Regions from separate parts of the Pradoshia sp. Z6_59 genome, predicted to be linked through region 1. Evidence: riboswitches for the same ligand, from Rfam matches in the RefSeq annotation. Region 1 holds a riboswitch; each other region holds the start of a gene.
The links. A riboswitch is a leader RNA that binds a small molecule or an ion and turns the genes downstream of it on or off. The one in region 1 is predicted to bind S-adenosylmethionine.
Positions count from the first base shown of each region.

Region 2: another riboswitch for S-adenosylmethionine. It lies ahead of AC4D4B_RS01230 (bifunctional homocysteine S-methyltransferase/methylenetetrahydrofolate reductase); the one in region 1 lies ahead of AC4D4B_RS17135 (methionine biosynthesis PLP-dependent protein).
Region 3: another riboswitch for S-adenosylmethionine. It lies ahead of AC4D4B_RS07120 (methionine ABC transporter ATP-binding protein); the one in region 1 lies ahead of AC4D4B_RS17135 (methionine biosynthesis PLP-dependent protein).
Region 4: another riboswitch for S-adenosylmethionine. It lies ahead of metK (methionine adenosyltransferase); the one in region 1 lies ahead of AC4D4B_RS17135 (methionine biosynthesis PLP-dependent protein).

Region 1 covers NZ_JBZCPP010000022.1:36,741-42,543, reverse strand. Annotated here, with positions in the region: gene AC4D4B_RS17145 (ABC-2 family transporter permease) at 1-1,163, opposite strand, end outside; gene AC4D4B_RS17140 (ABC transporter ATP-binding protein) at 1,167-1,952, opposite strand; gene AC4D4B_RS17135 (methionine biosynthesis PLP-dependent protein) at 2,083-3,183, opposite strand; SAM riboswitch class I at 3,369-3,473, opposite strand; gene AC4D4B_RS17130 (M42 family metallopeptidase) at 3,607-4,650, shown strand; gene AC4D4B_RS17125 (patatin-like phospholipase family protein) at 4,699-5,541, opposite strand; gene AC4D4B_RS17120 (GntR family transcriptional regulator) at 5,746-5,803, shown strand, end outside.
Region 2 covers NZ_JBZCPP010000001.1:219,308-225,110, forward strand. Annotated here, with positions in the region: gene AC4D4B_RS01220 (hypothetical protein) at 1-129, shown strand, start outside; gene AC4D4B_RS01225 (SAM-dependent methyltransferase) at 338-934, opposite strand; SAM riboswitch class I at 1,059-1,160, shown strand; gene AC4D4B_RS01230 (bifunctional homocysteine S-methyltransferase/methylenetetrahydrofolate reductase) at 1,255-3,114, shown strand; gene metH (methionine synthase) at 3,111-5,803, shown strand, end outside.
Region 3 covers NZ_JBZCPP010000005.1:83,858-89,660, forward strand. Annotated here, with positions in the region: gene AC4D4B_RS07110 (amino acid ABC transporter substrate-binding protein/permease) at 1-970, opposite strand, end outside; gene AC4D4B_RS07115 (YrzE family protein) at 1,665-3,347, opposite strand; SAM riboswitch class I at 3,577-3,688, shown strand; gene AC4D4B_RS07120 (methionine ABC transporter ATP-binding protein) at 3,811-4,830, shown strand; gene AC4D4B_RS07125 (methionine ABC transporter permease) at 4,848-5,498, shown strand; gene AC4D4B_RS07130 (MetQ/NlpA family ABC transporter substrate-binding protein) at 5,519-5,803, shown strand, end outside.
Region 4 covers NZ_JBZCPP010000020.1:24,424-30,226, reverse strand. Annotated here, with positions in the region: gene asnB (asparagine synthase (glutamine-hydrolyzing)) at 1-624, opposite strand, end outside; gene metK (methionine adenosyltransferase) at 822-2,021, opposite strand; SAM riboswitch class I at 2,155-2,282, opposite strand; gene pckA (phosphoenolpyruvate carboxykinase (ATP)) at 2,661-4,250, shown strand; gene AC4D4B_RS16440 (DUF2584 domain-containing protein) at 4,389-4,631, opposite strand; gene AC4D4B_RS16435 (alpha/beta hydrolase family protein) at 4,650-5,477, opposite strand; gene AC4D4B_RS16430 (ABC transporter substrate-binding protein) at 5,590-5,803, shown strand, end outside.

The DNA.
Region 1 (5,803 bases):
GTTGGAATCATAAGCGCGCAAAAATAAATTGTATAATATCCACCGCTATTTTGAATACCTTTCCATCCATTTTCCCCGAATTGATTAAGTAGTGTAATAAACGGAAAAATAATAACCATTCCAATAGAAGGATATACCTTCAGTTTAAACGCCTGTTCGTTTTTCATGAGGTTCTTTGCGAAATGATAAAAGACTCGTTCTTCTTTATTTCGTAATAGGAACATTGAAATTTGGCTTCGTTTCTTTTTCGATAAGGCTCCTGTATGATTAGTTAACTTTTGTAAATACTGCTCAAAGTTTTGAACATTTTTAATATAAATAATGACAGAAATAAGTGGTACAATCACAGCCAAGCTGATTAAGAGAATATATTGCCATGCAAAATTCCCATTAAGTATTACCTCAAATGGAGCGGCATACCAAATAGGCGCAAGAGCGTAGCTCCACCAAGTTGGTGTAAATTCTACTTGCCTATCAACAAGGTCGAATATTCTCACCATCAGTTGATAGCCAATAATCATTAAAATAGACAAGGAAATTTGTACATAACTGATAAAATCTTTTAATTTCTCGCCATCAAAATACTTTAAAATAACCAAGTAGATTAAAGCAGTAAGCAAGACTATCCATATATCAATCAATATAATGACCAGCAAAAATAAAAGACTAAAGCCAATTCCTTGAGTAACAATAGCAGCAATCAACGCAGGCGCAATAAATATAATGGTTATTGTGCCAAGGTAAATAATAATATGTATCAGCTTTGCCACCGAGACCGTTCTCCCATCAACCGGTCTAGACAATAAAATAGACTGATCCCGTATATCCAGCATCACATGGGAAAAATCAGATATTAAAGATGTCATGATAAAGAACATAAAAACAGCAAACAATAGACTCATTTGGAAAAAATAATTTTCACCCATAATCATAAAAGGAATCAAGATTAGACCCATAAGCGCATAAACCCATAAGGATTTCAAAAACTGATTTGAATCCTTACCAGTATTTCCAGACTCATCATTCATCAAAGTGGGAACTCTTCTCGCGTCCATTGTAAGCTTAACCTGAAGAATTCTTCTCATAACCGGATAATCAATTCCCATCCACTGAAATAGCTTCTGTCCTCTATCCAACACACGCAAACTCATAAATTTTTTCATCTATTAATCCTCTTTGACGACAGATACAATATCTTCGGCAATTGAACGATGTTGGGTAAAACCGGTTAGCTGGTTAAAAATTTCTTCAAGAGTTCCTTCCTTGCCAACATCCTGTAATTCTGCAAAGCTTCCATCTGCAACTATTCTGCCTTCATGCAGTAAAATAATTCGATTGCTAATTTTCTCGACAACATCCATGATATGTGAGGAATAAAAAATAGTTTTCCCTTCACTTGCCAGCAGACCCAGTAATTCTTTGATGATCATAACGCTATTTGCGTCGAGGCCGCTTAACGGTTCATCTAAAAATAAAATATCTGGATTATGAAGAAGGCTTGAAATTAACAGAACCTTTTGCTTCATCCCTTTTGAATAACTATTTATTCGTGAATCATACATTTCTTCAATGTTTAATAGCCTCATTAATTTAAAAGCCTTCTGGTCAGCCTGCTCATAAGACAAACCATATAGCTCGCCTATAAAAGTCAAATATTCTCGTGCAGTCAATACATCATATAAATCCGCCAATTCAGGCACATAGCCAATTCTATTTTTATAGGTGATCCTATCCTCAGAAAGCTCTTTATCAAAGATCTTCACTGAGCCTGTATAGTCTGTAAGGAGTCCGAGTAATATTTTAACCGTTGTTGTTTTTCCTGCCCCATTGGGACCTATATATCCGATAATTTGTCCCTTGTTTACATTAAGATTAATTCCTCGAAGAACTTCTTTCGACCCATAATGCATTTGAAGATTACTAATAGAAATCACCTGTTCAGCCATTTTCATTCTCCCCAAAGACCCATTTTGGTTTAGTATAACAAAACGGGTCTTTAATTTACATAATTTTCTGATTTATCCTTTTCAGGTATTACTTCTGGAATGCTTCATGATGCACCTAAATGCCTGTAAAGTTAACCTAAATCGATAATGATTCAAAAGCTTGAATAAGATCATCAATCAAATCATCTGCATGCTCAATCCCAACAGAATAGCGCAGCAAACAATTACAGACCCCATTTTGTGTCCGCACTTCCTCAGGGATATCCGCATGTGTTTGTGTAGCAGGGTATGTCATTAAGCTTTCTACTCCACCCAGACTTTCAGCAAAGGATATGATTTGAAGGCTTTTTAAAAATGGATTGACCCATTCCTCTGATTTTAGCCGGAACGATATCATCCCCCCTTTACCAGGATAAAGGACATCTGTCACTTCTTCTCTTTCTCTTAAAAATCTGCTGATTTTCTTAGCATTTTCCTCATGCTGCCTCATCCGTAGGCTCAATGTTTTCATTCCTCTCATCACAAGCCAGGAGTCAAATGGGGGCAGCACGGCTCCTGTGGCATTTTGATATTCCTCTAAAAGTGCACCAACCTCTGCACTCTTTGAGACAATTAAACCTGCCAACACATCATTATGTCCTGCTAAATATTTGGTGGCACTGTGGACAACAATATCTGCTCCCTGCTCAATCGGTCTTTGTAAAATGGGTGTATAAAACGTATTATCTACGATGAGCAGTAGATTGTTAGATTGGGTCAATTGAGCAATTTCTTTAATATCCATTTCCTGCATAAGCGGATTTGTCGGAGTTTCTATAAAGAAGGCCTTCGTATTTTCCGTAATGGATTCAGCAAAATCTTCATATGTATGGCAATAGGTAAACTTGATGCCATATGTCTTCCATATTTGTTCAAATAACCGGTAGGTCCCTCCATAAAGATCAGCAGAGACGGCTATTTCATCGCCTGGAGAAAATAAGCATAGCAATGAGTGAATGGCAGCCATGCCTGAACTATAGGCAAATCCCTGTTCACCACCCTCTAGCTCGGCAATTGCTTCCTCTAATAATTTTCTGGTTGGGTTCCCTGTTCTTATGTAATCAAACCCTGTTGATTCCCCTATTCCGTTATGGCGATAGGCTGTGGAAAAATAAACTGGCGGATTAACAGTACCTGTTTGTGTTTCACTTCGATTGCCTATTTGAGCTAAGAGTGTTTCAATTTTAACTGTTGTCATATGTATGACTCCTCTCTCTTTATTAATCCCCAAAATACAGTTATTCTGATTTACCTTCGTCCGGCTCTTATACACCATCATATGTTGCGAATTTCCTCAATCTGCTCATTTTGCCAGTGAATGAAAAATAGGCTTATAAACGAAAAAAGTCTTCAAGAAGAAGACTTTTCATTAAAATGAGCTCCTTCTTATCGGCCAGGAATGATTCTTCCTGCAGGAATTAGCACCTTTCCATATTGGCGGTTGCTGAGATTTCACAGGGCCTGTCCCTCCATCTCTCTTGATAAGATTTTTCAGAATATTTATTTAACTATAAATTTACAGTCCCACTGCTAAAAAAGCAAGTTATTTCTGCCTTTATTGTCCAACTTTTTAACAAAGGTATATAATAAATCTATCCATAAAAAGGAGTGATTCGAAACCATGAAAGCCAATGGTCAGGAAATTTTCCAGTACATAAAAAACCTTGTATCCATTCCAAGTCCGAGCGGCTATACAACGGAAGTGATTGATCATGTAGCACAGTTTTTACAATCTCAAGGAATACCTGCAATAAAAACAAATAAAGGTGCCCTATTGGCAACAATCAAGGGGCAGGATGATACAAAGCACCGTTTTCTAACAGCCCATGTAGACACATTAGGTGCTATGGTGAAAGAAATCAAACCAAGCGGACGTTTAAAATTATCAATGATCGGCGGATTTCGCTGGAATTCTGTGGAGGGCGAATATTGTAAAATCCATACTTCTGAAGGGAAAACGTATACAGGGACAATACTATTAAACCAAACCTCAGTCCATGTTTATCAGAAAATGGGGGATATTAAACGCGAGGATGCAACGATTGAAGTTCGAATTGATGCTGTGACTAAAAGCAAGACGGATACAGAAGGTTTGGGTATTTCCGTAGGTGATTTTGTTTCCTTCGAGCCACGCGTTGAATTGACAGACAATGGATTTATTAAATCCCGTCATTTAGATGATAAAGCGAGTGTCGGCATTTTAATGTACATCATTAAACAGCTAAAAGAAGAAGGTATCACTCTTCCCTATACAACTCATTTCTTAATTTCAAATAACGAAGAAATTGGCTATGGCGGAAACTCCAATATTCCTGCTGAAACCGTTGAATACCTGGCTGTAGATATGGGAGCCATTGGGGATGGACAATCTACGGATGAATACAGTGTTTCCATTTGTGCGAAAGATTCAAGCGGCCCCTATCATTATGGCCTTCGTCAGCATTTAGTCGCGTTAGCAAAGCAGCACAAGATTGATTACCGTGTAGATATATATCCTTTCTACGGTTCTGATGCTTCTGCTGCCATCCGTGCCGGTTATGATATCAAACACGGATTAATTGGACCTGGCATTGATGCTTCACATGCTTTTGAAAGAACCCATATCAGTTCTATTGAACATACTGCTCATTTAATCTGGAATTACTTACAATCAGAATTAGCCTAATTTCATACTTAATGTTAACCCATCACTATTTAACGTGATGGGTTTTTATTACAATAACCGTTTTATTTTTCCATAAGCAGCCTTGGCCTCAGCATATCCTTGATTGTATAGCTTTTTCAGCTTTTTAGGGTTACGCTCAACACGGCTGACATCTGATTTCACTAATGGACGAATAATAACGACAAGTCCCTTTTCCTCCTGTTCCTCCAAATAGCGGATCGTATCATTGTAAACGATATGCCGTTTGCGAAGGGCCTTTAGCAGCCCTTGATAGTTCTTATATTTTCTTTTTCCAAGCCAATCAAACGACGACGCTTTCATATAGCCTTTGTTCCCGGTGAGCACAACGATATTTTTTGTATTCCCATCTGCTTGGGATTTTTGAATCGGTATTGGATCGGCAACTCCACCATCAAGCAACATCCTGCCATCATAAGAGATTTCCGGAGCAAAAAAAGGAATCGAACTGGAAGCGCGCAAAATCGTTATAATATCTTTTGTAAGGTGCTCTTTTCTGTAGTATACTGGTTCGCCTGTGACACAATCGGTAACACCGACGACAAACTGTTCCTTTGCTTCACAAAAAGCCTTCATATCAAATGGAACCAGCTCATTTGGAAGTTTATCGAAAATAAAGTCCATTCCAAATAATTCACGTTTTTTCAGAAAACGTTTATAGGATAGGTATTCCGGATGTGAGACATAATCAATATTCGCCATATAATTACGGTCTATTTGCCGTGAAATATAAGAAGAGCCATTACATGCACCGGCTGAAACACCAATTGTATATGGCACATATATATCCTGTTCCATCAAATACCGCAGAACTCCAGCTGTATATAATCCTCTCATTCCGCCGCCCTCTAGAACAAGACCTGTATTCTGCATAATAAGTAAACTCCTTTCACAGAGAATCCTTATTATTTTGCCTTCACCTATATAAATCAATTACACGTTTCAAAACTATTTCAGGGAATTTTTTACTATTCTATTGACAGTTTTAGTGTATTAACTGTATAGTACACATATCAGGTGTATGAACCACATAGTACACACACTAATAATTGGTTAAAAGCCATAGGAGATGAATTCATGAACATCATCTTTAATAACCGGGATCCTGTATATTTACAAGTTGTCCGTTACTTCA
Region 2 (5,803 bases), on a different contig from region 1:
GTAGCAATGATCTTTTTCACGACCCTTGCTGCCGGCATCGCCACGCGATTCGCCAATCTTCGGCTTAAGGGCAAACGAAAAACCACCCCGCGCCGACCAAAGCATAAGGGTGGTTCCTCTAAGAATTAAGCTATTTGCATACCACTCGCTATTAGTTGTACCAGGGAGTATCCAGCTCTCTGGTTTTTAATATATGTCTATATGTTTATAATATACCCTAAATAATAGAAATTCAATCAAAACTGATGGAGCAGCTTATGGTTTTTATTGGTTCAAAAGGGTCAGATAGAAAGAGTGGCATAGGCTTGATTGGAACTTCTAATACTCACAAAAAAGTCTATTTGATGGCTGTGACATTAATAGATAAGCACGGTTTGAGCGGTTTTGTTTGAACCTTAATAGATTTAAAGCCTGTTTTGTTTAGAACCTCTTTAATCTCATCAGCAAAGGCATAAGCCTGTTCTTCAGTTGCTTCTTCCTGCCTTGGCTGTACGGTTATAGTCAGTTTTCCATTCTCTTTTAATAAAGAATGTATTTTTTGAATACAAGCCTCTTGATTTTCCCATAATGGATAACTATTTACACTGAATATTTTATCGTACACCATTGGACTCTGAATCTCGAGAACAGTTCCATTGAATAAACGAAGCTGATTGCGTTTGAGTTGTTCTTGATTACGCTTGCTCGCATTGTTCACCATTTCTTCTGATGGATCGACACCATCAATTTGAACGGTAGGGTGCTTCTTAAAAAGCATATGCATTCCTTCACCCGGGCCAAAACCAACTTCAAGCAGTGTGTCATTTGGGGTAATAGACAATTGATCAAATGTCCATTCATATAATTCCTCATTTTCGTAGGCCATTATTTTACCTGCAATCTTTCCGAGGACACCAGTTGGATTTTTAAACTGATTCGTTATTATTTCCTTCATTTAACATCACTCCTACCCCATACATACCCAAAATACTAAATCGTTAACTCTTTTGGATTAATTATCAAAATAGATTGAAATAACTGAAAATTTATAGTAAATTAAGTAAATATATAATTTCATATTCTTATCTAGAGAGATGGAGGGACTGGCCCGTTGAAATCTCAGCAACCTGGATGGTAATCCAAGGTGCTAATTCCAGCAAGCAATGCTTGAGAGATGAGAGACCTTAGGAAAGAGGGCTTTCATGATGAAAGCTCTTTTCTATTAGTCTGTTTTCCTCATCAGAGAGATTAACCAACTAATTAGGGGGAAAGACAGTGAAACTCTTGGAAACGTTAAATGAAAAAATTCTCGTCGCAGATGGAGCGAGTGGAACACTTTTATATTCATTTGGAATTGATAGTTGCTTTGAAGAGCTTAATTTGACAAACCCCAATCAGATCAAAAAGATGCATAGAAGTTATATTGAGGCTGGTGCTGATGTGATTCAATCGAATACATTCGGTGCAAATTTTCATAAATTAAAGCGCTATGGCCTTGAAAGGGAAGTTTCTCAAATTAATAGAGCCGGAATGAAAATAGCGAAAGCTGCAGCTGATCCAAATACATTTGTTATCGGGACAATTGGCGGCTTGCGGAGCTTCAGGAAATCAGAATTAATATTGACTGAAATTAAGGGATATTTCGAAGAACAGCTGACCGCTTTATTGGATGAAAAGCCGGATGGCATTTTACTTGAAACCTATTATGATTTAGACGAATTATTAACGGTGATAGAGTCGGCTAGAAAAATGAGTGATCTTCCTCTTATCGCGAATATATCTCTGCATGAAACAGGCCTTTTGCAAAATGGAATGCATGTCAGTGAGGCGTTTTCTCTAATGAAAAAAACAGGCGCAAATGTGGTAGGCATCAATTGTCGGATGGGTCCTTATCATATGATTCGCTCTTACGAAGAAGTACCTGTGTTAGAAGATACCTATTATGCAGCATATCCAAACGCCAGCTTACCTGATTTATCAGATGGAAGATATGTCTATTCGACAGAAGCGGATTATTTCATTAATAGTTCAAGGCAGCTTGTGAAGCAGGGGGTCCGGCTGTTAGGTGGATGCTGTGGTACAACTCCTGCCCATATTCAGGCCATTCGTAAAGGAATCGAAGATCTTCACCCTGTAAAGGTGAAAGATTTTGTAGCCAAGCCGAAGCATCAGCCTATATCATATGAAATCATTCAATATAAACGAAAAGGTCCAGATACAATTTTAGGTAAGGCAAAAAAACAAACGACGGTGATCGTGGAGCTGGATCCGCCAAAGACGTTCGGCCTGGAGGATTTTTTAATAGGAAGTCGCTATCTATTAGATTCAGGTGCCGATGCGATTACACTTGCGGATAATTCATTGGCGTCACCGAGAATATCCAATCTTGCGGTAGCGTCGATTTTACAATCAAAATTAAATACGGTGCCTCTTGTTCACTTAACTTGTCGGGATCATAATCTGATTGGCTTACAGTCTCATTTAATGGGCATGCATTCCCTTGGATTATCAGAGGTGTTGGTAGTGACTGGGGATCCTTCGAAAATTGGTGATTTTCCGGGCGCAACTTCAGTATATGATCTTTCTTCCATGGACCTGATTTCATTGATTAAGCAATTGAATGAGGGGCGCTCTTATTCTGGAAAATCGTTGGGTAGCCGGGCAAATTTCGATATCGCAGCTGCCTTTAATCCAAATGTAAAGTACATAGATAAAGCCGTACAGCGAATGGAAAAGAAAATTCAGGCTGGAGCTGATTATTTCTTAACCCAGCCCGTGTTTAGTATTGAAAAATTAGAGGAAGTATACGCGGCAACCAGGCATATAACAAAGCCGATATTTATTGGCATTATGCCTTTAACGAGTCACCGAAATGCAGAGTTTTTACATAATGAAGTGCCGGGTATTTCCTTGCCGGTTCATGTTAGAGAGGCGATGGAAAGAGCCGGAGCGGATAAGGAAGCCTGTGCTCGCGAAAGCTTTGCCATTTCAAAAGAATTAGTGGACGCGGCAAGTGAACTATTTAACGGGATCTATATTATTACACCTTTTATGAAATATGAATTAAGCGGGAATTTGGTTCGGTACATCAAAGAACAGAAATCAGTTGTAAATAAGGAAGTGCATCTATCATGAGAACAGAAAAATTGAAAGAGTTATTGGCTGAAAGAATAGTTATTCTAGATGGAGCAATGGGAACCATGATTCAGGCACATCAATTAACAGAGGATGATTTTGGCGGGGAACAATACGATGGGTGTAATGAGTACTTAACTCTAACCCGCCCGGATGTAATCCAATTGATTCATGAAGAGTACTTGGCAGCTGGGGCGGATATTATTGAAACAAACACATTCGGGGCAACGCCAATTGTACTGGATGAATATGATCTTGGTCACCTGGCATATCAGCTGAATAAAGAATCAGCTCAATTGGCTCGAAAAGCAGCTGAACAATTTGACAGTCCTGACAGCCCTCGCTTTGTCGCAGGCTCAATGGGACCCACCACCAAGACCTTATCCGTAACAGGCGGAGCTACTTTTGAACAATTGGCAGATTCATATAAAGAGCAAACGAAGGGTCTGCTTGATGGGGGAGTTGATTTGCTACTCTTGGAAACATCGCAGGATTTATTAAATGTGAAAGCAGCTTATATTGGAATGCAAAGAGCATTCTCATCTTTAGGCAGAAAAGTACCATTGATTATCTCAGGAACAATTGAACCAATGGGAACTACTCTAGCCGGTCAAACCATTGAAGCTTTTTATATATCGTGCGAGCATATGAATCCTCTAGCAATCGGGCTTAATTGCGCAACCGGTCCCGAGTTCATGGCTGACCATATCAGGTCTTTATCTGAATTAAGCACTGCAGCAGTTAGCTGTTACCCTAATGCAGGATTACCGGATGAAAATGGCCAATATAATGAATCACCATCTTCACTAAGCAAGAAGATTAAACAATTTGCCGAAAAAGGATGGATTAATCTAGTTGGGGGCTGCTGTGGAACGACACCTGATCATATCCGAGCTATTAAAGAAGCTGTTACCGGAATTGAAGCGAGACAAATTAATGATAAACAGGGTAATCATGCTGTCTCTGGTATTGATGCCTTAATCTATGATGATTCAATGAGACCTTTATTTGTAGGTGAACGGACGAATGTAATCGGGTCCAGAAAGTTTAAGAATTTGATTAAGGACAGGAAATTTGAAGAAGCGTCTGAGATTGCCAGACAGCAAGTCAAAAAAGGAGCCCATGTAATAGATGTTTGCCTGGCTGATCCAGATAGCGATGAAGTGTCTGATATGGAAGCATTCATGAAAGAAGCAGCTAAGAAAATCAAGGTCCCTTTTGTCATCGATTCAACCGATGAACTGGTTATTGAAAAGGCACTCCGCCATTCTCAGGGTAAAGCAATCATTAATTCAATTAATTTAGAGGATGGGGAAGAACGTTTTGAGAAAATTGTTCCATTAGCCAAAGAGTATGGGGCAGCCTTGGTTGTTGGTACGATTGATGAAAAAGGGATGGCCGTAACAGAAGAACGGAAACTGGAGGTTGCCCGCAGATCGTATCAGCTATTAACAGAAAAGTATGGAATCGTACCAGAGGATATTATTTTTGATCCGCTTGTTTTTCCAGTTGGTACTGGTGATGAACAATACCGGGAAGGCGCAGCGGAAACGGTAAAGGGACTGGCGGCCATAAAAAAAGAGCTTCCGAGAACATTAACAATTTTAGGCATCAGTAATGTATCGTTTGGATTGCCGAATGAGGGAAGAGAGGTCCTGAATGCCGTTTATTTATACCACTGTACAAAGGCTGGCTTGGACTATGCAATTGTCAATACAGAAAAATTAACCCGATTTGCTTTAATCCCTGAGGAGGAAGTTAAATTATCAGAGAATCTTTTGTTTTATAACTCTGAAGAATCTCTTGCTGAGTTTGTTGCTTTTTATAGGACGAAAAAGCCAGTTCAAAAGGAGACAAAAGAAAAACTGCCATTATTGGAGCGGTTGCCTGAATATATTATCGAAGGGACAAAGGATGGGTTGAAGGAGGATATTGATGAAGCTCTTGCACAAGGGATGGAGCCACTTGATATCATCAACGGTCCATTAATGGCCGGTATGTCGAAGGTTGGGGAACTATTTAATGATAACCAGTTAATCGTAGCTGAAGTATTGCAAAGTGCGGAAGCTATGAAAGCAGCCGTTTCGCAGCTTGAACCATTGATGACTAAATCAGGTACAACGTCTACAAAAGGAAAAATGGTGCTGGCAACCGTTAAAGGGGACGTACATGATATCGGGAAGAATCTCGTTGATATCATCATGAGTAATAATGGCTATGAAGTGGTTGACTTAGGAATTAAGGTAGCTCCGCAAACCTTGATTGAATCCGTCCGAAAGGAGAACCCAACTATTATTGGCTTGTCAGGCTTGTTAGTAAAATCAGCCCAACAGATGGTTATTACCGCTCAGGATTTAAGAGAAGCGGAAATTGATGTTCCGATTGTAGTAGGAGGAGCAGCTCTTACCAGGAAATTTACAAGGGGACGAATAGCTCCTGAATATAATGGACCAGTCTTTTATGCAAAGGATGCCATGAATGGACTTGATTTAATCAATCAGCTCCATGACGAAGAGAAAAGACCATCCTTTCTAGCTCAGCTGGAGGCAGAAGCGAATAAGCAAGCAGAAGTGATTTCGATTGAAACAAAAAGGGATATTCAAGTGGCAGAAAAACGTGAAAAAACAGTGAAGGATCAAGAGAATATACCAGTCCCCGAGGACTTAAACCGGCATATTCTCCAGGATTA
Region 3 (5,803 bases), on a different contig from region 1:
TAAAAATATCTACGTAAATGACGCCAATTGCCCTTAAGATTTTTAGATGGGACACGCGCATTAGACCAAATATAATACCGAGGATACATGCTATAACAAGAGATACGACAGTCAAAATCAGGGTCATTTGAAGACCTTTTAACAGACTTGGCATACTTGATTCTAATAAGCCGAAGAAACCGTTATTAGTATCCGTACTTTTTTCTGCCTTCAAGTACTTATCCATGATAACCTGATATTCGCCTGATTCTTTCAAATTGGCAAGACCGGTATTGAATTGCTCAATCAATTCCGCATTTTGTCCTTTAGCGACAGCAAACCCATAGGAACCGCCTTTTTCTTTTTCAGTTACGATTTCTAATCCGTTGCCTTGTGTAATCCCATATGCTAGAACAGGGTAATCATCAAAAACAGCTGCAGAGTTACCTGTTTTAACGTCGTCATACATATTGGCTGAATCATCAAAGGTTACTGTTTTAAAACCATATTTATCTTTTATGCTTTCTGCAAAGCTGGCACCTTCTGTACCGGTTTTAATGGCTACCTTTTTTCCTTTTAAATCTTCATAGGATTTAATCTCTTCATTTCCCTCGGCAACCGCCATTACGACACCAGATTCGAAGTAGGGATCGGAGAAATCAAATTTTAGTTTTCTTTCATCAGTTATACTCATTCCGGCAATAACGCCGTCTACTTGATTGGACTCTAGAGCTTGTACAGCTGCATTAAATCCAAGTGGCTTAATTTCTACTTCAAACCCTTGGTTTTCAGCTATAGCATTGAGTAAATCGATATCTATACCGACAAATTCGCCATTCGTTTCCTGGAATTCAAATGGAGCAAATGTAATATCTGTTGCAATCTCATATTTTTTTCCTTCTGCTTTCGTGTTTAAAGCCGGGAATATAAATGAAGCAATCATGACAATAGCCATTGCTATTAGAAATGTGAATTTTGAAAATTTCTTCATTGTGAACCTCCTTCATATAAGTAACGTTTAAAAACCCTCTATGTCCAATGGGGGCGGCTTAAAAGGGATGTTTTAATCTTATAACAGAATGTATGTATCTCTATGAGTATATATAAAGATACGGTTTTTTGGCAATCAATACTTACCAAATAATATTAGATTACTATAAGATTTCCAATTATTTGTTGTGAAGAAAAAGATGTAAAAAAGTGTGGAGAAAACAAAAAAAGAGCAGGATTATACTTACTTTAATCTAATAAAATATATAGAGATTTGTAAATGGAAAGTACTTCCTAACATTATGTGAAAATAATCTGACTCACATATTTATACTAAGTATGTATGGAAAACAGCTGAAAATGCTTTAACCATGTAAGTGTATTTTAAGCAAAATTTTAGCTCTGAATAATGAATTCTAAAGTATAAAAAATTCCTGTTTCCATTTGCGCTCTAATTCTTTTGGAACTACATCCAGTATGGGTATTGATCTGTAGAATTTAACCCCAAAGCCCTCCTCTTAATGAATGTAAACACTACCTATTATGAGTATTTATGACTAATTTTATTTACCCTATTCAACACGATTCTAACTATATATTTAACAATAATTTAAATATGGGTAATAAAATTAGTCCAGTTGTTAAAAAATAGATCAATCCTCGAGTGAGGATGATCTATTTTCGCCAAGGATATATTATTGTAAATTTTTAATTGTAATACTATTTACAGGTAAAAAGTTCTCCCCTGTATCCAGGTACGTTACAGATACCTGATCATTTTCCTGCAGATAAATGATCAAAGGGTCCTTTTCAGAAGACATATTGTAGCTTTGACCATTATCCAGAAGGAACGAAACAACGGTATATTCACCTGATTTTTCTTTATAAACTCTTATAACTTTCCCTTCAATTTTCTTCTCAACACTTGTAGAGGTGCCGTTAACCGTTCCGCCGCCTTTTTGAAGAGCAGTTTTGTATAGCTTTAAGGCTTCATTTGGTGTTGACCCGTATGCTGTTATTTCAGGATTGGCAGCAGATACGATGAAATAATTTTGTAGGAATCCATTTGAATCCAGTACTCCTGTTAACCAACTGGCTTCACCGTAAAAATTATAGATGATAGGCATTTTTCCTTCCCATTTCTTTTCTATAAATTTCTTCTCGATAATTTGCAGGGCGCCCTGTGAATCCATGTAGGATTCCTCCATATTACCTGTATAATAGACAGCTTTACCCGTCCTGGAATTTGTGAGCGCATAGCCGAGCATAGAATCGACGCCCTCTTTAGGACTCGTGAAATCAGTGAAATAATACATATCTCCATTTTCATCAAAGATCGGACTTACATTCGCCTCGGTACCCTCATCAGAAGGCAGTTTAACATCTGATTTTCCAAACAGGCTATTCCAATATCCATGAATATAATTTCCAAAGTAGCTGTTTTGTGTACTGACGACCTCTGGTGCAACCGAACCATCAATAAATTCAGGCGCTTCAGAAAGGGTATAAGAGTTGGACTTCCCAGTTTTGGCATCCATCACTACAACACCTTTTACCTGGAAGCCATTTCTGGCAGAGACAAAATCACCATAAGAACGAATATAAAATGGTGTGCCATTATCATCTACTTCAAGCTGTGAATCCCCATAGAATATGTAGGATGGGTACTGTAGACGAATACGGCGCTCTGTTTCTTTATTGAAGAATGCAGAAGGAGTGTAGATCATTTCTGCCTCAATAAATTTAGGGTTGGCTGATGAATCTGTGGCACTTAATATAAAGTATCCAGGAGTTACTTTCCCTTTCAGCCATTTGAAGAATCCTGAAAATTCGACTGGAGCAATATAAACATACTCACCATTTACTTTTTGGATTTGCAAATTTCCTAATTCGTAGTAGCTCGTATTTGGTACCTGGCCAAATGCTTTTTTCATTTTATTGCGGGCGTATTGAGGAGGCACGCTGGCCGGCTTTTTATTTTCATCAAATGTTTGTATTTCTTCTTTGACGTCCATTTTGGCTATTGTATACTTTTCATCAGCATTAAACAGAAATGCTGTTAAAAAATAGAGGCCGACAAGCAAACTACCTGCAAATAAAATACCTTTAATAGTTCTCTCCATACCCGTAGCAATCATTGAACCCAATAGAGTTAGTATGATGACGTAAATCCAAAGAGAGGAGATAGTTTGATCCAAAAGGGTGAAGTAATAAAATAAAAATGCTCCAATTGTGATTAATGCAGCTAAACTGACAAAAACAAGTAGCCTTGTTTTCCCCTTCATGTGGATACGTAATTTTTCATTATTTTTGAATGGCACAAGAATAAGTGCCGATATAACCCCAATGATAATGGAATAGATGAAGATATTTCCCACAAAGTACCCCTCCTTATTTTTTTCATAATTTCCCTTAATATCCTATACGAATAACTAACCACAATGATTCATGAATTGGAAATATTCATGAATTTTAGTTGCTGTAACTTGATTTAGGGTATTCTTTATTATAAATCAAAAATATTTTAAATATTATAAATTATTATTGACATTGCTAAACAAGATAGGATATAGTTGGAAACATCAAATTTAATTGAATAGCAAGCGATTCTTATCGAGAGAAGTGGAGGGATTTGGCCCTATGATACTTCGGCAGCGGATTTTTACTATGGTAAAAATACTGTGCTAATTCCAACAAACATCTGTTTGAGAGATAAGAGGAAGCTTTAAGCGAACATATTTCTACTTGTCTTTTTATGTATATGTTCATACAAAGCCTCTTCTGTCTAATGACAGAAGGGGCTTTTTGCATTTCGAATTTTTTAGACCTGGAGGAGAGAACATGATTGAGTTTCGAAACATAAAAAAGTCATATCAAGCAAATGGTCAAAGCGTAGATGCTCTGAGAGGCATTCATTTAACGGTTGAAAAAGGGGATATTTTTGGAGTGGTAGGATACAGCGGGGCCGGGAAAAGTACACTTTTGCGTTTAGTTAATATGCTTGAACGGCCTACTGAGGGGGAGGTCCTTGTGAATGGTAAATCGTTTGCCAGTCTCAAAGCAAAGGAATTAAGGGCAGAGAAAAAGAAAATCGGGATGATCTTTCAACATTTCAATTTACTTCAATCTAAGACGGTATTTGATAATGTAGCGATTCCATTGATACTATCCGGCGTTCGTAAAGAAACGATTCAAAATAGAGTTCGAGAATTACTGGAGTTCGTGGGGTTATCAGCTAAGGGTCGAAGTTACCCGGATGAATTGTCAGGTGGACAGAAGCAGAGGGTTGGAATTGCGAGAGCTCTGGCCACGAACCCATCTATCCTGCTATGTGACGAAGCTACATCGGCATTGGATCCGCAGACGACAAGGGATGTTTTAGAGCTATTGAAAAAAATAAACCGAGAATACAATATAACAATTTTGCTTATTACACATGAAATGTCGGTGATTAAAGAGATATGCAATAAGGTCGCTGTCATGGAAAATGGGAGGGTTGTTGAGCAGGGTCCTGTTCTTGATATTTTTTCCAAGCCAACCACTGAGGTTGCCAAGCGGTTTGTTAGAACAGTCATTCACGACGAGATTCCGCAGAGCTTTTTGAAATCCTTAAAGGAGAATAAACCAGCAGTTTGGAAACTTAATTTTTTGGGATCTTCGTCTGGCAAGCATCTACTTTCAACAGTGGCGAAAAGTTTTGATGTCCATTTAAGTGTTCTTTCTGCCAATATTTCTGAAATACAGGAAACCCCTTTTGGGAATTTAATCGTTGAGGTCATCGGTGAAACAGAAGAAATAAAGAAGGCGATCCAATACATAGAGAGTGAGGATGTGCTCTTGCAGGAGGTTAAGCTATCATGAATGAACAGCTTTTAGGAATGGAAATTACACTTGAACAGTTACTGATTGGATTCAGTGACACACTCTATATGGTTTTCTTCTCCTTACTATTCGCGGCCGTGATTGGATTGCCTTTAGGGATTTTACTCGTCATAACGAGAAAGGGTCACATTCTGGAGAATAAGTGGGTGTTTAATATATTGAACCCAATCATTAATATTTTACGCTCGGTTCCCTTCATTATTTTATTGGTGGCTTTGATTCCATTTACACGATTGGTTGTTGGATCGGCGATTGGAACGAATGCCGCCATTGTACCGCTTGTATTTTATGCAGGTCCTTATATTGCCAGATTGGTTGAAAATTCATTATTGGAAGTTGATAAGGGAATTATTGAAGCAGCTCAGTCAATGGGCGCGACTGAATGGCAGATTATTTTTCGGTTTTTAATACCCGAGGGGCTTAGCTCTCTTGTTTTAACCTTTACAACAGCGACTATTGGACTGGTTGGAGCCTCAGCAATGGCAGGGGCAGTTGGTGCTGGAGGGGTTGGAGATCTCGCCCTCACCTATGGTTATCAGAGATTCGACACTAACACCATGATTGTAACTGTTGCAGCACTGGTGATCATTGTGCAGCTTTTACAATCCATAGGCAATATGCTCGCTAGAAAAATAAGAAGACGATGATAAAGAAGGGGATGGACAAAATGAAAAAACTATTTCTTACTATTTTAATAATTGCATGTACTGTCGTAACAGCAGCATGTGGGAGCGATTCAAAAGGCAGTGCAAAAGAGGGCAGCTCCACCATTAAGGTTGGAGTGAGCAGCGGGGACACAAGAATATGGGATTATATTGCTGATCTTGCTAAGGAGAAGGGGCTCAATATAGAGCTTGTAAAGTTCAGTGATTATATTTTGCCGAATACAGCTCTAAATGATGGCGAAGTGGACGCTAATGCATTCCAAACAATCTCTTATTTTGAAGAACAA
Region 4 (5,803 bases), on a different contig from region 1:
TGTAAAGCAATGTCCAGGCAATAATTTTTTCACATTCTTTGTCATCGTCGCTGGTTCTGGAATAAATTGAAAGGTAAGATAATGTTGCAAAGAAACAGGATCCAATTCTTGTTTTTCTAAAGCGTATATAATGCTTTTCTTCTCAGAGGCAAAATAAGTCTTATCCCCATCTTCCTTATAAAAAAATGGTTTAATCCCAAATGGATCACGGGCACCAAAAACAGATTTCTCCTGTTTATCCCAAATCACGAACCCAAACATCCCACGAAGCATTTCAACTGCCTTTTCCCCATATTGAACAAATGCCGCCAGGATTACTTCAGTATCTGAATTTGTAGAAAACGCCATGCCTTCCTTTTCAAGCACTACTTTCAATTCCAAGTAGTTGTATATTTCTCCGTTAAAAACAATCCAATAGCGTTCATTTTCATACGTTAAGGGCTGATGTCCACATTCAATATCAATGATGCTTAGTCTTCTGAAACCAAGCTGGATATGTTCATCTATATAATACCCCTCGTCATCCGGCCCTCTATGCGTAATCAAGTCATTCATACTTTTAATTAGTTCTGAATCCTGATTCGCTTGTTGGTGATCATGCATACATCCTACAAATCCACACATTATTATTCACTCACTACCTTTACTTTCGACTGTTTTTCATTTAAAAATATCAAAGAATTAGATTTTAGATATAAGCTAGCGTCCCGACAAAATACGATCCATTATACCCGATTTCATAGTTTCCTAATATTACCATATTTAGACAAAAAAAGAAAGAGGGCTTATCCCTCTTTCTAGAAATGTTTATGCTGTTTATCTTAGATGTTAGCTTCCGTACGCAGTACTTCTACTTTATCCGTTTTCTCCCAAGGAAGATCTAAATCATTGCGTCCAAAATGTCCGTAAGCTGCTGTTTGTTTATAAATCGGACGTCTTAAATCAAGCATTTTTATGATTCCTGCAGGGCGCAGATCAAAGTTAGCACGTACTAATTCAATTAATTTTTCCTCTTCAATTTTACCTGTACCGAACGTATCAATGGATATAGATACTGGCTGAGCTACACCAATCGCGTAAGCCAGCTGAACTTCTGCTTTATCTGCAAGACCTGCTGCTACAATATTTTTAGCTACATATCTGGCTGCATAGGCAGCAGAACGGTCTACCTTTGTAGCATCTTTACCAGAGAATGCTCCACCACCGTGACGTGCATATCCACCATACGTGTCTACGATAATTTTACGGCCAGTCAAGCCTGCATCCCCTTGTGGACCTCCGATAACAAAACGGCCCGTTGGGTTAATAAAATATTTAGTTTGTTCATCAATAAGGTGAGCTGGAACAACCGGTTTTATTACTTGTTCTTTTAAGTCTTTCTTAATTTGCTCCAGTGTTGTATCCGCGTCATGTTGAGTAGAGATTACGATTGTATCAATTCTAACCGGATTTTTGTTTTCATCATATTCCACTGTGACTTGTGTTTTTCCATCAGGACGCAAGTATGGCAGAACATCTTGTTTACGAACTTCAGCCAGCTTTCGAGATAATTGGTGAGCAAGAGAAATAGGAAGAGGCATTAATTCTTCTGTTTCGTTGCAGGCAAAACCGAACATTAGACCCTGATCTCCCGCCCCAATTGCTTCAATCTCTTCATCTGACATCGTGCCTTCTCTTGATTCCAAAGCTTGGTCTACACCTTGGGCGATATCTGCAGATTGTTCATCAATAGAGGTTAAGACAGCGCATGTTTCTGCATCGAAACCATATTTTGCACGAGTATAACCAATCCCTTTGATTGTGTCACGTACAATTTTTGGAATATCCACATACGTAGAAGTAGTGATTTCTCCCGCTACTAAAACTAATCCAGTGGTAACAGATGTTTCGCAGGCTACCCTTGCATTTGGATCCTTTGCTAATATTTCATCCAAAATGGCATCAGAAACCTGATCGCAAATTTTATCCGGATGACCTTCTGTTACAGATTCTGATGTAAACAAATGTCTTTTATTAGACATGTATATTTCCTCCTTCAGTTTCCCTGTTTATGGCTACTCATTATCTTTAATTATCTCCTGATTATACGAAAAAAGACCTTTCCCCTTTATAAAGAAAAGAGGAAAGGTCTGAGTCTCAGAAATCGGCCTTTCACTCTCATCGTTCAAGGCATTATAACCTTGCATCAAGTTAGCACCTTTGCGTGATTTCCATTAAAGGAATCAAACTGCAGGTTGCCCCGGCTTCATAGAGCTCGTCTCTCCACCGAGTCTTGATAAGAGTATCCATATCAAATGTATATAATATCTTATCCATCATTTTCTGTCAATAAATAAGCAGGAATATATTGTTAAGATAGACCTGGAGCTTCATCCTTTCCTAAAAGAAACACATTCCGACCTTAAGATTCGCATTTCTATTATGATATTGATATAATTAATTTACGAATATTCAAATAAATAAACATTGTTATTTATCCATAAAGGTTGACTAACATCACTGTTTTTTTCACTATGGAAAATAATAATAGTTATTCTTATATACTATATTAATCAATTGTTTTGAAAATTAACACAATTAGTATGGATAAATCAATTAAATGTGTTATACTAATTTCCATATAATATACTTACCAAAATTCTGGAAAAGGATGATACCTTATGAACAGTGTAGGAGTTTCCAATGAATTGAAACAATTACTTACTCATGATAATATTCACATTCAGCTTTCAGTGCCACAACTAGTTGAAAAAGTATTAACCAGAAAAGAGGGCATCCTCACATCTACTGGAGCTATTAAAGCTGAAACAGGTAAATATACCGGCAGATCCCCAAAGGATAAATATATTGTAGAGGAAGCTGCTACTAAAGATAAAATAGCCTGGGGAAGCGTCAATCAAGCAATATCTGAAGATGCATTTTCTAAATTATATGATAAAGTTATCGATTACCTCGAAAAACGAGATGAATTATTTGTATTTAATGGGTTTGCTGGAGCTGCAACAGACTACCGCCTTCCTATACAAGTAATCAATGAATATGCCTGGCACAATTTATTTGTACATCAGTTGTTTATCCGCCCCACTAAAGATGAGCTTGAAAACCATTCGCCTGAGTTTACTATTATCTCAGCACCAGGTTTTAAAGCAAACCCTCTTGTGGACGGTACACACTCTGAGACGTTTATCATCATTTCATTCGAAAAAAAAGTGGTCTTAATTGGAGGCACTGAGTATGCAGGTGAAATGAAAAAATCCATTTTTTCAATCATGAATTACCTGCTGCCTGAGAATAATGTGTTCTCTATGCATTGTTCAGCAAATGTAGGTTTTGAGGGAGATGTAGCTCTTTTCTTTGGCCTATCAGGTACTGGAAAGACTACTTTATCAGCCGATCCAAATCGCCGCCTAATAGGTGATGACGAACATGGCTGGTCTCCTGATGGGGTATTTAACATTGAAGGCGGCTGTTACGCAAAATGCATCAATCTCACAGAGGAAAAAGAGCCTCAAATTTTTAATGCCATTCGCTTTGGTTCTGTACTAGAGAATGTAGTTGTAGACGAAGATACGAGAATTGCTGACTATGATAATGGAATGTTAACTGAAAATACCCGGGCAGCTTACCCAATCGAAGCCATGCAGAATATCGTCACACCAAGTATAGCAGGCCATCCCAATACCATCATCTTCTTAACTGCTGATGCTTTTGGTGTTCTGCCTCCAATCAGCAAGTTAACAAAAGAACAGGCAATGTATCATTTCCTAAGCGGTTATACGAGTAAATTGGCAGGAACTGAACTCGGAATTACTTCACCACAGGCAACGTTTTCTACCTGCTTCGGTTCACCGTTCTTACCATTACATCCAACAAAATATGCTGAGATGCTTGGCAAAAATATTGAGGAGCATCAAGTTCAGGTATATCTGGTTAACACCGGTTGGACTGGAGGAGAATATGGAACAGGCAGCCGAATGAAGCTTTCTTATACACGTTTGATGATTCAAGCTGCATTAGAAGGAGAACTAGCCAATATTGAAACGGTACAAGACAGAATATTCGGCTTAGCGATTCCCTTACATGTACCCGGAGTACCGGATGAAGTTTTACAGCCTCAAAAAACGTGGAAGGATTCAGAAGCCTATTATAAAAAGGCAAATGAGCTTGCAAATAAATTCAGAGAAAATTTCAAGGAATTTAAGAATATTAGTTCTGAAATTGAATCTAAAGGTGGTCCAATTACCTTTTAAGGAACTAGCGGTGTCTTAGGAAGCCAAAAAGAATTGGCCTTCCTGAGGCACTATTTTATTTTTATCTAAATTTAAAAACAAACCCACCGCCCAATTAAGTTCTGGATGAAGGTTTGTTTTCTTTAGTTTCTATTTAATTTAGTTACTGGAATTTAAGGAAATTAACTCATATGTAATGGTTGTGCAGTTATTTTCCCATTCCACTTTTTTTATCAGCGCCGTTCCTCTCGATTCCCCATCCAGAGTTTTTCGGATATCAATCGGAATCTCAATTGGATATAAGCGGTATCCTTCTTTTTTTAGGACAAATAGATTTTCCTCAACCCTTTTTTCATTAGCCTTTGTCACAATAAGAGTATTCAATTCCATTGGCATACCCAATTCTCTCACTCCCCTGCTTCATTTATTTATTTCAATGGTATCATTTGAAGCGGCTTCTTTCATCCATTTCGTTAAATCCGAGACAATTTGCCGATTTATTCTCGGAGGAAAATAATGTGTATAGTCCTTAAGGTACCACACATCGACGCTCTTACCGAGATCCTGCAGCCTGGTTCTTAATAGATTGGCATGTTCAACCGAAACGTTCTTATCCTTCTCACCATGAATAATTAGAACGTTACATGGTATTTTTTCAATTTCATACAAGGGTGTACGGGCTTTATATTCATCCGGCACCTTATTTGGCGTACCTCCAATGACCCTTTTCAGCATTCTTCTTAAATCAATTCTCTCTATGTAAGTCAGGACCATATCGGAAACTCCACCCCACGTGACAAGTGAAGCAGCGTCCTGGCAGTATATAGCTGTCCACAGTGCCATAATCCCACCTCGAGAAAATCCAAAGATATGAACCTTTTTAGGATTAACCTTTGGATGTTGTTTTAAAAGTTCAAAACCTGCAATAGCATCCCAACGATCTTCTCCTGCAAAATCTTCCTCTCCTTCTCCACCCTGGTTGCCACGATAAAAGGGAGCAAAAACAACAAATCCCTGACTTGCGAATTGAATGATACGCCCCGGACGGACCTTCCCAACATTTTTAATTCCTCCGCGTAAATATAAAAATCCGTCCAGTATTTCATCTTTTTTTGGCTCTGCTAAGAGCCCCTTAACCATTAATCCATTCGATAAATACGTGACAATATATAGATTTATATCCGGATGTGGCGATGGATATCGACTTCTATCTACGATACTACCTAACGATGATTTTACTTCATCCATAATCCGGGCTCCTTTACAAAGTTCTATAGGCATTCACACAAATATATACCATACATACAATACGATTAACTACACTTTGGCATACATACTGCCTACTAAGGAGGAAATTCCCTTGAAACATTATCTTAAAACCAGCTTCTTCTGTATGCTGTCCATTCTGCTCATCTTTAGTTTATCGGCCTGTAAAGAAAATAACCCGACTGAAGAATTGACAAAAGTTAAAGTAGCAGAAGTCACACGTTCTATTTTTTATGCCCCTGAATATGTCGCCCTGGCCAAAGGATTTTTTAAGGACGAAGGGCTTGATGTAGACCTGCAGACTGCAT